Regions from separate parts of the Kluyvera sichuanensis genome, predicted to be linked through region 1. Evidence: predicted binding sites of a transcription regulator. Region 1 holds the regulator's gene; the other holds the start of a gene.
What was found. The regulator Fur, encoded in region 1, represses iron uptake genes when iron is present. The targets are predictions, from matches to a motif close to ATAATAATGAGAACNACTATCAA.

Region 1 (7,499 bases):
ACAGATAGGGATATAAGCGAATAAACGTTTCCCTGCTGTTATCCTGAACCATATTCAATAATATATTAAGGTGAGTAAATAAGCGCAAATTATAATTTAATGGGATTAATATGCTAAATATTAAAGGACTAACCTATAGCACTTCAGGTATTTTTGTGGCATTCCGTTTTCGATACCGCCCTCATGCTCGACTGAAACACCTGCTTTATTTTATTGGGATCGCATGTACTACGGTAGTCACACCGCCTCTTTATGCTGAATCACTTAATACAGGGACTGATGATGACGCCCTGCCGGCGATGACCTGGGATGAACTGGAGAGGCAACGTCCCGCCAATAGCTTTAACATGGTTTACGCTGAAGATAAACAGATATGCCAGACCGTCCTCAATGCACTGAATGAACAGGGTTATGACCCGGAGGTCTATCACTCCTCACCTGATATCTACCATCCACTCCCTGAATTACTCCTGCAAACCCGTCTCAATCTGCCACGCAAACTCCTGGGAACGCATATTTTTCGCACCGAGGAGTATGAAATAAATTACACCGATAAAACGGGAATGCAGCAGAAGGATTACTGGTATCGATTTATAGGCCAGGGCTATGATGAACTTGCGTTGGGCCATGAAGTGAAGGAAAGCTATACGGTACATCATACGGTTCCATATACTGATTTTATTCAATTCCGTTGGGAGGCCTTTCCACTAACCCAATCGACGTGTGGTGACTGTGTATTCGGTCTGGAAGAAGCGCGTCGGTATGATTATTGGAAGAATGAGACATTTAACCAATGGACTTATGATGCTGTGGATAATAAATCTCATACTTTTAGCTATTTTGATGAGATTATAACGGTTAATAAAGAATATTTTATCCTCTCTACGCTATCTTATCCTGAACAAGATAAACCGCTACGTGTTGTAGCTAGTCCATTAAATCGTATGCGGACTTTTCAGCAATGGGTTTATGGGGAAAGATCGACTCTTGGTATTTGTTTTATGAAATCCAGGTTTATACTTCAGGGGTTTAAAAATGAATAAATTATCCTTAATGGTTAGCAAACATAAAGTAAAAATGGTGTTTTTAGTTTTTATAGCATGCGTTATATTAATTGCTCTTCAGGGAATATACCAAGGGGAGAAAAAATTTGCCATCAGGGAACGTAGGGCGGTAGAGGAAGTTATCAAGAGTTTTGTTACTAATAGAGATAAGCAAATAGAAATTTCACATGATATTTTGTCTATTTATCCATGGCCTAAGCTTGGTGATTATTTTATTCATGATGCTACAGCGTATAAAGATAAATTAAAAAAGAAATATACAAATGGCAATTATTTTATGTTAGTGCTTTATCGTTCTGTCAATGAATTTAACCGTGAGAATCCAGATTGCTGTGAGACCACTACCGTGAACAATAGTGATAATTGTTTTCCCGGTGAATTAGATTGGGTGGGTGATGATGGCCCATATACCTGCGTATTTTTTAGAGCCAGGATTCGCTACTTTGATGAAAACCATGCTTATAGTGAAACGTCGAATGGGCTTACCACAGGAGTGATTGTTGATAAAAAGGGGAAAGTCATTGCGTGGTATTAGATGATGGTCACGAGATAATCCTATGACCTGGTCCCATGGTCAGCTTGCTGGGGTGTGCATGGAGGCACTCAGCACCGGGTAAGCGTCTCGGCAAACGTTGCCTTACTTAGTTTCGCGAAGCGAATTAATGCAATTATTCTACCTCTAAGTATCCCACGCTTTTAATCCCGCTTGTTACAAAAGTCTAATGTAAACGGTCTCATTCACACTTTTCTCAGGCCCGGCAAGGCTTGGCGCGGAGATGTTGCAGTAACGCACTCTGTTACAAACGGAAACCAAATATGTGCGCTTTGTCATAATCCTGCACTCTCGTTGCGGAAAAGGATTGATAATTCGCGTCGCGAAAAATAGTCTGTAGGTGTAGTGAAACACAATTTTTTAGCAGTACCTTTTTATCAGTTTTATTTTTTTGCCTTCTGCTTTGCAGCGGCATTTTTAAAAGTCAAAGAGGATATAACTATGCGTACGTTTAGTGGCAAACGTAGTACGCTGGCGCTGGCTATCGCCGGTGTGACAGCAATGTCAGGCTTTATGATGACTCCGGAAGCAAAGGCAGAAGGCTTCATCGACGATTCTACAATGACCGGTGGTATCTATTACTGGCAGCGTGAGCGTGACCGTAAAGATGTAAATGACAACGGTAAATATAAAACCAACCTTTCCCACTCCACCTGGAACGCCAACCTCGACTTCCAGTCTGGCTATGCGGCTGACATGTTCGGTATTGATATTGCGGCGTTTACCGCGATTGAAATGGCAGAGAATAACGGTAGTGCTCACCCGAACGAAATTGCCTTCTCCGCGAGCAATAAAGCATACGATGAAGATTGGTCTGGCGATAAAAGCGGTATCAGCCTTTATAAAGCGGCAGCTAAATTTAAATATGGTCCTACCTGGGCACGTGCTGGTTATATCCAGCCAACCGGTCAAACGCTGCTGGCTCCGCACTGGAGCTTTATGCCTGGCACCTATCAGGGTGCTGAAGCCGGCGCTAACTTCGACTACGGTGATGCTGGCGCGCTGAGCTTCTCGTACATGTGGACCGATCAGTACAAGGCTCCGTGGCACCTGGAAATGGATAATTTTTACCAGGGCGACCGTAAAAAGAAAGTGGATTATTTACACTCTCTGGGCCTGAAGTATGACTTCAAAAACGATCTGGTGCTTGAAGCTGCTTTTGGCCAGGCTCAGGGATATATGGACCAGTATTTTGCTAAGGCATCCTATAAATTTGATGTCGTGGGTAATCCATTAACCACCAGCTATCAGTTCTATGGCGCACATGACAAAGTCAGCGACCAAAAAAATCTGACAACGGCAGATGATGTTGCGCTGGCTAACGACCTTTACGATGGAATGGCATGGTTACAGGCATTAACCTTCGGCTACAAAGTCGGTCAGGTTGATTTACGCCTGGAAGGCACCTGGGTGCGTGCAGAAGGTAACCAGGGTTACTTCCTGCAGCGTATGACTCCTACCTATGCATCGTCTAACGGTCGTCTGGATATCTGGTGGGATAACCGTTCTGACTTCAACGCCAACGGCGAAAAAGCGGTATTCTTCGGCGCCATGTACGACTTAAGTAATTGGGACCTGCCGGGTTGGTCCGTCGGGGCATCATATGTCTACGGCTGGGATGCTAAACCAAGCTCTGCTGAAATCTACGATCAAAGCCAGCGTCTGAAAGAATCCTCGTACAGCCTTGATGCTGCCTATGTTGTACAGGATGGCCGTGCGAAAGGAACGATGTTCAAACTGCACTTCACCCAGTATGACAATCACTCCAATCTTAATATGGGCGATGCAGGTTACAACAACATGTTCCAGGATGAGCGTGACGTGAAATTCATGGTTATCGCACCGTTCACTATTTTCTGATGCTAACGCGGCAGGGGGAGACCTCTGCCGCTGTTAAGAGGCTCATCGTATGAAAAAATTGATTATTATTGCGCTGATGGCTGCTGGATTAACCGCCTGTGCCCAATCTCCTGCACCGAAGGAAGATAGCAAGCTTAAGGATGCTTACAGCGCCTGTATTAACACCGCAGAAGGCAATCCGGATAAAATTCAGGCCTGCCAGAGCGTGCTGAATGTGCTGAAGCAAGAGAAAACGCACGAGCAGTTCGCGAATCAGGAAAGCGTGCGCGTCATTGATTACCAGAAATGTATTAACGCCAGAAAAATGGGCAATGACGAAGCGGTAGCGAAAAACTGCGATAAGATTTGGCAGGAAATTCGCAGTAACAACGCGCCACAGAAATAAGTTCACGTTGATTACCAATAACCGCTGCTTGCAGCGGTTTTTTTATGGCTATCGTAAAAGCAGGGCATAAAAAAACCAGCGCTTAGGCTGGTTTTCGAGAAGCGCGGTACGCTTATTTTGCTACCGCGTCATGTGCGTGTTCATCTTCACGGCAGTCGCCTTCAGCGCAGTGACCATAAAGATAAAGACTGTGGTTCGTTAAGCGGATACCGTGCTTCGATGCGATTTCACGCTGACGAGCTTCAATGGAATCATCGCTGAACTCGATCACTTTGCCGCAGTCGAGGCAGATCAGGTGATCGTGGTGATGCTGCTGGGTCAGTTCAAAAACGGATTTACCGCCTTCAAAATTGTGACGGGTCACGATACCAGCGTCATCGAACTGGTTCAGTACGCGGTAAACCGTGGCTAAACCAATCTCTTCACCCATGTCGATCAGGCGTTTGTATAAGTCTTCCGCGCTGACATGGTGGTTATCCGGTTCCTGAAGGACTTCCAGAATCTTTAACCGTGGAAGTGTGACTTTCAGGCCAGCCTTCTTTAATGCGGTGTTATTGTCAGTCATGCGGAATCTGTCCTGTTGCTAAACGATTAACTTCCATCAGCGAAAGTATCACAGAGAATGCACCCGAATTAATGCGTCTCATTATAGAATGACCCTATTGAAATGAAAACAGCAAGAGCCGGGTAAACTAAGCTTTCAAAAACGAGGCTTCACCGACAAACTGGCGATGAGACCGCGCTAAATCAGAAGATATTGTACAGGTATGCGCTCAAAAGTTAAAAAATTGTAGCTATTATTTTAATTGCTTTTACCTATTAATGCGGCACGATTTATCATCGTGCCGCAGGATAATCAGGCGTTTTTGATCTCATCCAGGTGCAGCTCTTCTGCAACCTGCTTGACCCATTTCTCAACGCGCTCGGCGGTCAGTTCTGGCTGACGGTCTTCGTCGATAGCCAGACCCACAAAGTGGTCGTCATCCGCCAGACCTTTGGATGCTTCGAAATGGTAGCCCGCGGTCGGCCAGTGGCCGACGATGGTTGCGCCACGCGGCTCAATGATGTCGCGGATGGTGCCCAGTGCGTCACAGAAGTATTCCGCGTAGTCTTCCTGGTCGCCGCAGCCAAACAGCGCAACCAGTTTACCGTTGAAGTCCACTTCTTCCAGCGTAGGGAAGAAATCATCCCAGTCGCACTGTGCTTCACCGTAGTACCAGGTTGGGATACCCAGCAGCAGAATATCGAATGCTTCCAGATCTTCCTTGCTGCTCTTGGCAATGTCGTGAACGTCAGCGACATCTTTACCAAGCTGTTTTTGAATCATTTTTGCGATATTTTCGGTGTTTCCGGTATCGCTACCGAAAAAGATGCCAACGATTGCCATGAGTAAAATAACCTCTTGAAACTTAATGATATGGTGGTGGCTCATTGCCCACAGATAAGGGCAATCATAGCAGAACAGAGAGGTGCGCGGAAACCGCTATCGTGCCGGACTGCACACTCTGCTACATGAAAGCGTATTTTGGGGGATTTTTCAGACTTTCCCCTGTCCGTGCAGCTGGGCCAGTTGGCTCATCAGAATCTCTTCAATGAGTTCACTCCGGCTCATATCACGGGCAGTCGCCAGCTCGTTGAGTGCATCAACGGCTTCGTTATTCAGCTTCAGCTCCACGCGCTTCAGACCGCGCACTTTGTCGCGTTTTAACTGATTACGCTTATTAATGCGCAGCTGTTCGTCACGCGAAAGCGGATTGGTTTTTGGTCTTCCCGGCCGACGCTCATTTGCGAACAAATCTAAGGTCGTACGGTCCGTTTGTTCTTTTGCCATGGTTCTGAGTGACTTCGGGGAAACAAGCTACCGGGCGGTACCCGGTGCAGACAGCGCGCAATCATACATCAGTGGGGCCCACACGCCAACGACCACGGCCATTCTGGCGCGCGGTCGATGCATTTTTAATCACTCGGCGAGATAACGGCGAATGGCTCGCAGCACCGCTTCCGGTTTTTCGGCGTGAACCCAGTGACCCGCGCCGGCGATAACGTGCGCTTTTGCCTGCGGGAACTGAGCCAGCAGCGCGTCACGATAGGCTTCGGTCACATAGGGTGAATTGCCACCGGGAATGAATAGGGCAGGGTGGTCCCAGGCCGGAATGGTCTCCCAACCAACGATATGCGGGTATTGCTCCCACAGCACCGGTACGTTAAAACGCCAGGCACCATCGACAAAGGATTTCAGCAGGAACTGAATCACGCCTTCTTCTTTAAGGTACTCGCGCATTACCGTCGCGGCCTGCTGACGGGTGGCGACGCCAGCGTTGGTGACTGCATTAATAGCTGCAAAAATCTCATCGTGACGGCGGACCTGGTAATCGACCGGGGCAATATCAATCGCCACCAGTCGGTCGATGCGTTCAGGGGCCAGCGCGGTGAGCGCCATCACCGCTTTACCGCCCATGGAATGGCCGATAACCGTTGCTTTTTCAATGCCGTTAGCATCGAGCGTATCGAGCAGATCCTGAGCCATAGCGGGGTAGGTCATCTCATCGGCGCGCGGTGAGAGACCGTGGTTACGCATGTCTACCTGGAGGATATCGTGGTCGGTGACCAGGTCGCGGGCCAGGATGCCCAGATTATCCAGGCTACCAAACAGGCCGTGGACGAGAACGATGGGAGAATTATTGTGCAGGTTTTGTGCAGTTTGCGCTCGGACATTCAATTTCATAGCAAAGTTCTTTTTTTCGCATTGTCGGGTTAGGGTATCATGTTGGACATTCTAACGCTCAGGGGCAAGAGAGGAACTCATCCGAATTTTGCTGTCTTCCTGGTTTGGCGCTACCCGCTGTTGGGTTTTGACTTTATAATCCCAATGAATTGTATTCAGAAAAATTATCGCACCGGATTAAGATGAAAACGATCGAAGTTGATGACGAGCTCTATCGCTATATTGCGGCTCACACTCTGCACATTGGCGAGAGCGCGTCCGACATTTTACGGCGTATGCTGAAATTCTCCGCCGCTTCTCAGCCCGTGGCGACTGCTGCTGCGCCGGTCGTCAAAGCAGAACCGGCTCCCGCTCCGGCCCCGGCTGCTGCCCCCGTTGCTGACGTGAAAACGGTAAAAACCGCCAAAGATAAAGTCCGTGCTATGCGTGAGCTGCTGCTCTCTGATGAGTATGCAGAACAGAAGAAAGCGGTTAACCGCTTCATGCTGGTACTGACCACGCTGTACGCTCTGGACAACAAGGCGTTTGCCGAAGCTACCGAATCCCTTCACGGTCGTACCCGCGTCTATTTTGCTGCTGATGAGCAGACGCTGCTCAAAAACGGCAACCAGACAAAACCAAAACAGGTTCCGGATACGCCATACTGGGTCATTACTAATACCAATACAGGCCGTAAATGCAGCATGGTCGAACACATCATGCAATCAATGCAATTCCCGGCGGAATTGATTGAGAAGGTTTGCGGTACTATCTAATACTGACAATCTAACCCTTGCATAAGAAGGACCAGGCAATGGCAAACCATACCCGTGCAGGACAACCTGCACAGCAGAGTGATTTGATCAACGTCGCCCAACTGACGGCGCAGTACTACGTGCTGCAGCCTGACGTGAGCAACCCGGAACATGCGGT
Region 2 (7,499 bases), 2.3 Mb from region 1:
TTAGCCTGACGATGATTCCTGTTTCTCGATATATCTCTCCGACCGCGTTTTATGATGGTCATTCTGTATATCTGGCATGGTTACCGCTGAGCGTAATGATTGCGCTGATGATGCTGTTTGGCCGCCATGCCGTGCTGCCTCTGGCGCTGGGCTTTATCGCCACTAACTACTGGCAGCTGCACCTTTCGCCTTTTGATTCATTAATATTACTGTTCTGTCAGTTGACCGCCGTCTGCATTTCCAGCTTTATTTTATATTCCATGCTGGGTCGACGTTGGCGACATGGTTTGGATATTCATCATATTGGCTTACGTATTTTTTGGCTCGGGTTCATCGCGCCAATATTAGCTAAGATTATGATGTATATCGCGGGAGAATTGACCATTGTTCCCGTCGAAATGTTTAGCTATTTTAATGTAACATCCGTTATTTATGCGATTGTTGATATTCAAGGACTGGTTTGCGCATCCTTAATATTTACTAAACTGTTTTATTATCCATTGCGGATGTGCCTGAACACCCGCTATGCCAGAGTATTCTGGCGTAAAAACATTGCGGGCTATACGGGGTTAAGGGGCAAATGCTTCGTTATCGCCTGGATCTTCGCGTTGGTTTGCATGCTGTTTTTCCTCTGTGCGCCGTTCGGCGACAGCTACTTTGCCGGTTATCTCGTCCCCATCATCTTTATCTTTTTCGCCTTCGGTATCAGCCAGCTGTCGTATCCGTTGATCATGATAAGTTGGACGCTGTCCGCCTTTGTGCTGGTGATGTACAACAAAAATTTCCTACACGGCATTCAAACTCAGTACTCGCTCTCATTTATCCTATCGGCGCTGATCTCGTTTACCGTCTGTCTGCAGTACATGCTGCAAATCTACCATCGCAGCAAGCATCTGAAGCAGAAATGGCACGAGCAGGCCATGATTGATCCGTTGACCGGGCTGCCTAACCTGCGTGCGCTGGAGGATTATATGAAGGCGCCGGGCGTCACTAGCGTCTGCTGCCTGCACATCAAAAACCTGGACTTCCTCAGCCGCCACTACGGCATGATGATGCGTATTCAGTGCAAGCGCAGTATCACTCAGGTGCTGCAGCCTAAGCTCGATAACAATGAGAAACTCTTCCAGTTGCCGGGCAACGAACTACTGCTGGTGCTGAACGGCCCGGAAACGGAAGCGAGGCTTAACCATCTGGTGGATTTTCTGCGCCGTCAGGATATTCGCTGGAATAACACGTTGTTGACGCTGGAATACGGTATTTCGTGGGGCAGGGTGTGTACGCAGGACGACAATCTCTACCATACGCTTGGGCAGCTTAGCTGGCTGGCAGAACAGGCCGGTGAAGAGAGCCAGATACTGCAACTGGATAACGGCCAGGTGGAAGCCTATGACGAAACCGGCGACCGCGTTGTGCTCCTCAACCGTATTAAAAGCGCGCTGGAGTGGGACAACTTTGTCCTCTACGCGCAGCCTATCAGAAAGCCATCGGGCGAAGGCTACTATGAAATCCTTAGCCGACTGGTGGATGCCAACGGCATGGTGATGCCGGATAAATTTATCCCCATCCTGACGCAGTTCAACCTGAGCAAACGCTTCGACATGCAGGTGTTGGAAAACCTGTTCCGCTCGCTGCCGGCGTTTCCAGGACAGCGTTTTTCCGTCAACCTGATGCCCTACACGTTGATGCACAAAGAGAGTGCTGCCGAAATCATCGCGCTGTTCCGACGCTATCGGGTTAAGGTTCAGCGCATCATTATTGAAATTACCGAAGAACAGGCGTTTTCGAACTCGGATATCAGCATTCAGAACCTCAATAGACTGCGGGAATTCGGTTGCCAGATTGCGATTGATGACTTCGGTACTGGCTACGCCAACTATGAGCGCCTGAAGCGTCTTGAGGCCGATATCATCAAGATTGACGGCGCGTTTGTGCGTGACGTGCTCACTAACCCAATGGATGCGATGATCATTCGTTCCATCTGCGAACTGGCGGAGATGCAGGATCTGGAGGTTGTGGCGGAATATGTCGAGACCGAGGCGCAGCAGGCGCTGCTAATGGAGCTAGGTGTGGACTATATGCAGGGGTATCTCATTGATAAGCCAAGACCGCTTTGCGATATTGGCTACCAGACCGAGTCATAAATAAAAAGGGCCTGTAACAACGTTACAGGCCCTTTTTTAATGCGGGTAGATTACAGAACCAGTGCCGCGATAGAAGCAGACAGAACGCTCACCAGCGTAGAACCGTACACCAGCTTCAGACCGAAGCGGGAAACCACGTTACCCTGCTCTTCGTTCAGGCCTTTAATCGCGCCAGCGATGATACCGATAGAAGAGAAGTTAGCGAAGGAAACCAGGAATACGGAGATGATACCAACTGCGCGAGGGGAGAGTTCAGCGGCGACTTTCTGCAGATCCATCATGGCAACGAATTCGTTAGAAACCAGTTTGGTCGCCATGATACTACCCACCTGCAGGGATTCGCTTGCCGGTACACCCATAACCCATGCAACAGGATAGAAGATATAACCCAGAATGCCCTGGAAGGAGATGCTGTAGCCGAACCAACCGGTAACGGTCGCGAACAGGGCGTTCAGCGCGGCGATCAGGGCGATAAAGCCGATCAGCATTGCCGCAACGATAATCGCAACTTTGAAGCCTGCCAGAATGTATTCACCCAGCATTTCGAAGAAGCTCTGTCCTTCGTGCAGGTTAGACATTTGAATGTTCTCTTCGCTAGCATCCACGCGGTACGGGTTGATCAGCGACAGAACGATAAAGGTGCTGAACATGTTCAGTACCAGCGCCGCAACAACGAACTTCGGCTCCAGCATGGTCATGTAGGCGCCCACGATAGACATGGAAACGGTAGACATCGCCGTGGCCGACATGGTGTACATGCGGTTACGGGACATTTTGCCGAGGATATCTTTATAAGCGATGAAGTTTTCAGACTGGCCCAGAATCAGGGAGCTGACGGCGTTGAAAGATTCCAGTTTACCCATGCCGTTGATTTTAGACAGCACGGTACCAATCGCACGAATGATAATCGGCAGAATACGGATATGCTGCAGAATACCGATCAGCGCGGAGATGAAGACGATAGGGCAGAGCACCTTCAGGAAGAAGAAGGCCAGACCTTTATCGTTCATGCTGCCGAAGACGAAGTCGGTCCCGTTGTTCGCAAAACCAAGCAGTTTTTCGAACATTTCGGCAAAGCCGCGTACGAAGCCCAGACCAATGTCAGAGTTCAGGAAGAACCATGCCAGTAAAACTTCAATGACAAGTAATTGAATAACATAACGAATGCGAATCTGTTTGCGGTTGGTGCTGACCAGCAAGGCCAGGATCCCTACCACAACGAGCGCGAGAACAAAATGCAAGACGCGGTCCATATTTGCTCCAAACATGAGACGGGTTAAATTTTCTTGCACATTCTATGTAACATCATTAAATAAAACGAGATCTCCATCCCACTATATTTAGTTCCTGTGAGCAAACTCAAAATTAGTGATCAAAGATACATTTTTGTGATGTTAAGTAAATGTATGAAAAGTTCCTTTGTTGTACTACTCTCATCTTAAGCGTACACCAAACCCCCGCAACCTCCAGTCTGGCGATTGATTCCGGCTATCAGAGCAATCATTATCATCTTTTACAAATGAACTTGATAATCATTCGCATTCTGTTAGCCTGAAACATAGCAAAGGCTATGTTTTTGAGGCAGACCATGACAAACAGTCGCGTTGAGAGTAACACCGGTCGTGCAGCGCGCCGTATGCGGCTAGCGCTGATGGGGCCCGCATTTATTGCCGCCATCGGCTATATCGATCCCGGCAACTTTGCCACCAACATTCAGGCAGGGGCGAGCTTCGGCTATCAGTTGCTGTGGGTTGTCGTCTGGGCGAACCTGATGGCGATGCTGATTCAGGTGCTGTCCGCGAAGCTCGGTATCGCCACGGGAAAAAACCTGGCGGAGCAGATTCGCGACCATTATCCGCGCCCGGTGGTCTGGTTTTACTGGGTGCAGGCGGAAATTATCGCTATGGCAACCGATCTGGCAGAATTTATCGGGGCGGCAATCGGCTTTAAGCTGATCCTCGGCGTTTCGCTGCTGCAAGGGGCGGTGCTGACGGGGGTTGCCACCTACCTGATTCTGATGTTGCAGCGCCGTGGGCAAAAGCCGCTGGAAAAAGTGATTGGCGGCCTGCTGCTATTTGTGGCAGCGGCCTATATCGTTGAGCTGGTTTTTTCCCAGCCACAGATGGCACCGCTCGCGAAAGGGATGATTATTCCGTCGCTGCCTAACTCCGAAGCGGTGTTCCTCGCGGCGGGCGTGCTGGGTGCGACTATCATGCCGCACGTTATTTATCTGCACTCATCTCTGACTCAGCATCTGCATGGCGGCAGCGCCAAAGAGCGCTATCACGCCACGCGCTGGGATGTGGCGATCGCCATGACCATTGCCGGTTTTGTGAACCTGGCGATGATGGCGACGGCGGCCGCGGCGTTCCACTTCCACGGTCACACCGGCATTGCCGACCTTGATGAAGCGTATCTCACCCTCGAACCGTTGCTGAGCCATGCGGCAGCAACCATCTTCGGCCTGAGTCTGGTGGCGGCGGGACTCTCCTCCACGGTGGTTGGGACGCTGGCAGGTCAGGTGGTAATGCAGGGCTTTATTCGCTTCCACATTCCGCTGTGGTTCCGTCGTGCGGTGACGATGCTGCCGTCATTTATTGTGATTCTGATGGGGCTCGACCCAACGCGTATTCTGGTGATGAGCCAGGTGTTGCTAAGCTTCGGCATCGCGCTGGCGCTGGTGCCGCTGCTGATTTTCACCAGCAATCGTCAGTTGATGGGCGAACTGGTCAACACGCTGTGGATTAAACGGATTGGCTGGGTGATTGTGGCGATTGTGGTGGCGTTGAATGGGTGGTTGCTGCTGGGAACGTTGATGTAATAAACCCGCTTGTCCGGGCTACTTTTGATGTGTAGCCCGGACAAGAGCAGCAACTCCGGGAAAATATCAGTGATGATGCCCGTGTCCATGACCGCGCCCGCGTCCGCGATGATCGTCGCGGTCGCTCCAGCCTTCACGATAGCCGCGCTCATAGGCTTTGCGGTTATCCCAACCGCGGTGCCAGCCGTTATCGCGGTGATACCAGTTACGATGCCAGTAATCACGATCGCGCCAGCGACCGCCGTCCCAGTAATTACCGTAATTATCGCGATCGCCAATTTGTAATTTTACGGACGGCAGCAGGGTGATTTCACCAGCATTCGCGAACATCGGGGCCGATGCCATCAACACTGCCGCCAGAATCAGTGACCTGAACATACTTCTCTCCTATACGATCGTGGCCTGTAAGGCCTGTTAACGCAATATTACAATTCGGTAAATACCGCGATTATTGGGGTAACTCTTAAATCGTCAGGAGAGAGCACTTTTTGCTAAAGTCGCCGTTATTTTATACTGCGCAGAATACTATCGATGGTTTCGCTTTCCTCAGCGCTGAAATGCCGATTGCTCAGCATGCCCACTGCATCATCAAGCTGCGCGGTTTTGCTGGCACCAATCAATACCGACGTCACCGCCTGTTGGCGTAAAACCCACGCCAGCGCCATCTGCGATAGCTTCTGACCACGCTGCTCTGCGATAGCGTTAAGCTGGCGTACGGCTTCCAGCTTGCCGTCGGTCAACTGCTCTGGCTTCAGGAAGATGCTGCCGCTAGCGGCACGGGAGTCTGCCGGAATGCCGTGCAGGTAACGATCGGTCAGTTGCCCGCCCGCTAACGGTGAGAAGGCGATACAGCCGACGCCTTCCTGCTGGAGTACCTGAAGCAGGCCATTTTCAGGGCTTCGCTCAAGCATTGAATACTTCGGCTGGTGAATAAGACACGGTGTACCGAGGTCGTTCAGCATCGCAATAGCCTGACTTGCCAGTTCGGCCGGGTAGTTGGAAAGCCCGATGTACAGGGCCTTGCCCTGACGCACGATATGATCCAACGCACGCATGGTTTCCTGCAGCGGCGTTTCCGGGTCCGGGCGGTGGTGATAGAAAATATCGACGTACTCAAGCCCCATCCGCTTCAGGCTCTGATCGAGGCTTGAAATCAGATATTTACGTGAACCCCAGTCGCCATACGGCCCGTCCCACATGGTATAACCGGCTTTGCTGGAGATAATCAGCTCATCGCGGTAGGGCAGGAAATCTTCCCGCAGGATGCGGCCAAAGTTGCTTTCAGCAGAGCCTGGAGGCGGCCCGTAGTTGTTCGCTAAGTCGAAATGGGTGATCCCAAGGTCGAACGCGTGTTGCAGCAGTTGGCGGCTGTTTTCTACTCGCGTTTCATCGCCAAAGTTGTGCCACAGCCCCAGCGAAACGGCCGGCAGCTTGAGGCCGCTATTGCCGCAGCGCTGAAACGTCATGGTCTCGTAACGCGTCGGGCTTGCCTTGTAAACCATTGTGTCCTCCAGATTATCCGGTTGTGTATACGCTTACACTAGCGAATGTCCACCGACTCGTACACTCCTGAAATCTGTAAAAATTGCTTTCCAGGGGACTTTTTGACGAAATCTGGACAGCCTTAACACTTCCTCAATACTCAAAGAATACTGACTGGAGGAGGTGCATGATGACAACGTCCTATACCGTGGCAGATTATCTGCTTGACCGCCTCGCCGACTGTGGCGTTGACCACCTGTTTGGCGTCCCCGGAGACTACAACCTCCAGTTTCTCGACCATGTTATCGCGCACCGACAGATTCGCTGGGTCGGCTGCGCGAACGAACTCAACGCCGCCTACGCCGCCGATGGTTACGCGCGGATGCAGGGCTGCGGCGCGCTGCTCACCACCTTCGGCGTCGGTGAACTGAGTGCGCTGAACGGGGTAGCGGGGAGCTTTGCTGAACACGTTCCTGTTCTGCATATTGTCGGTGCCCCCTGTACCGGTGCTCAGCAGCGACGTGAGTGTTTACACCACACGTTGGGTGATGGCAATTTCGATCGCTTTCGCCAGATGAGCGCGCCTATCTCGGTAGCGCAGGGCGTGCTGGATGCTGCTAACGCCCGCGATGAAATTGACCGCGTGCTGCGCGATATTCTGCACTACTGCCGCCCTGGCTATCTGCTGTTGCCTGCGGATATCGCCGCGCTGCCAACCTCTCCTCCTGTAAACGCTCTCACGGCAAAACCTACGCCGGTTGACTCGACTGAACTGACCGATTTTGTTTCGCACGCCCGCGCGTTGTTGAATGACCGCAGCCGTGTCTCGCTGCTGGCCGATGTGCTTGCCCTACGCTTTGGTCTGCAATCGACGCTAAACAAATGGATGGATGCGCTACCGATCCCTCACGCGACCATGCTGATGGGCAAAGGGCTATTTAATGAGACGCATGCTGGGTTTGTGGGCACTTACAGCGGTGGTGCCAGCCAGCCGGAAACGCGAGCCGCAATAGAAGATGCGGAGGTTATTTTTTGCATCGGCACCTGTTTTACCG

Region 2: the regulator Fur is predicted to act here: its motif matches at 3,667-3,689, upstream of AB2B48_RS11605 (Nramp family divalent metal transporter).

What each region holds. Positions count from the first base shown of each region.
Region 1 is NZ_CP162271.1:97,027-104,525, forward strand. Features, by position in the region: gene AB2B48_RS00470 (hypothetical protein) at 111-1,043, shown strand; gene AB2B48_RS00475 (hypothetical protein) at 1,036-1,599, shown strand; gene AB2B48_RS00480 (chitoporin ChiP) at 2,059-3,477, shown strand; gene chiQ (ChiQ/YbfN family lipoprotein) at 3,527-3,862, shown strand; gene fur (ferric iron uptake transcriptional regulator) at 3,975-4,427, opposite strand; gene fldA (flavodoxin FldA) at 4,719-5,249, opposite strand; gene ybfE (LexA regulated protein) at 5,400-5,693, opposite strand; gene ybfF (esterase) at 5,823-6,587, opposite strand; gene seqA (replication initiation negative regulator SeqA) at 6,770-7,342, shown strand; gene pgm (phosphoglucomutase (alpha-D-glucose-1,6-bisphosphate-dependent)) at 7,381-7,499, shown strand, end outside.
Region 2 is NZ_CP162271.1:2,368,862-2,376,360, reverse strand. Features, by position in the region: gene AB2B48_RS11615 (EAL domain-containing protein) at 1-2,141, shown strand, start outside; gene AB2B48_RS11610 (NupC/NupG family nucleoside CNT transporter) at 2,192-3,394, opposite strand; gene AB2B48_RS11605 (Nramp family divalent metal transporter) at 3,730-4,962, shown strand; gene AB2B48_RS11600 (DUF2502 domain-containing protein) at 5,029-5,340, opposite strand; gene mgrA (L-glyceraldehyde 3-phosphate reductase) at 5,466-6,464, opposite strand; gene AB2B48_RS11590 (alpha-keto acid decarboxylase family protein) at 6,635-7,499, shown strand, end outside.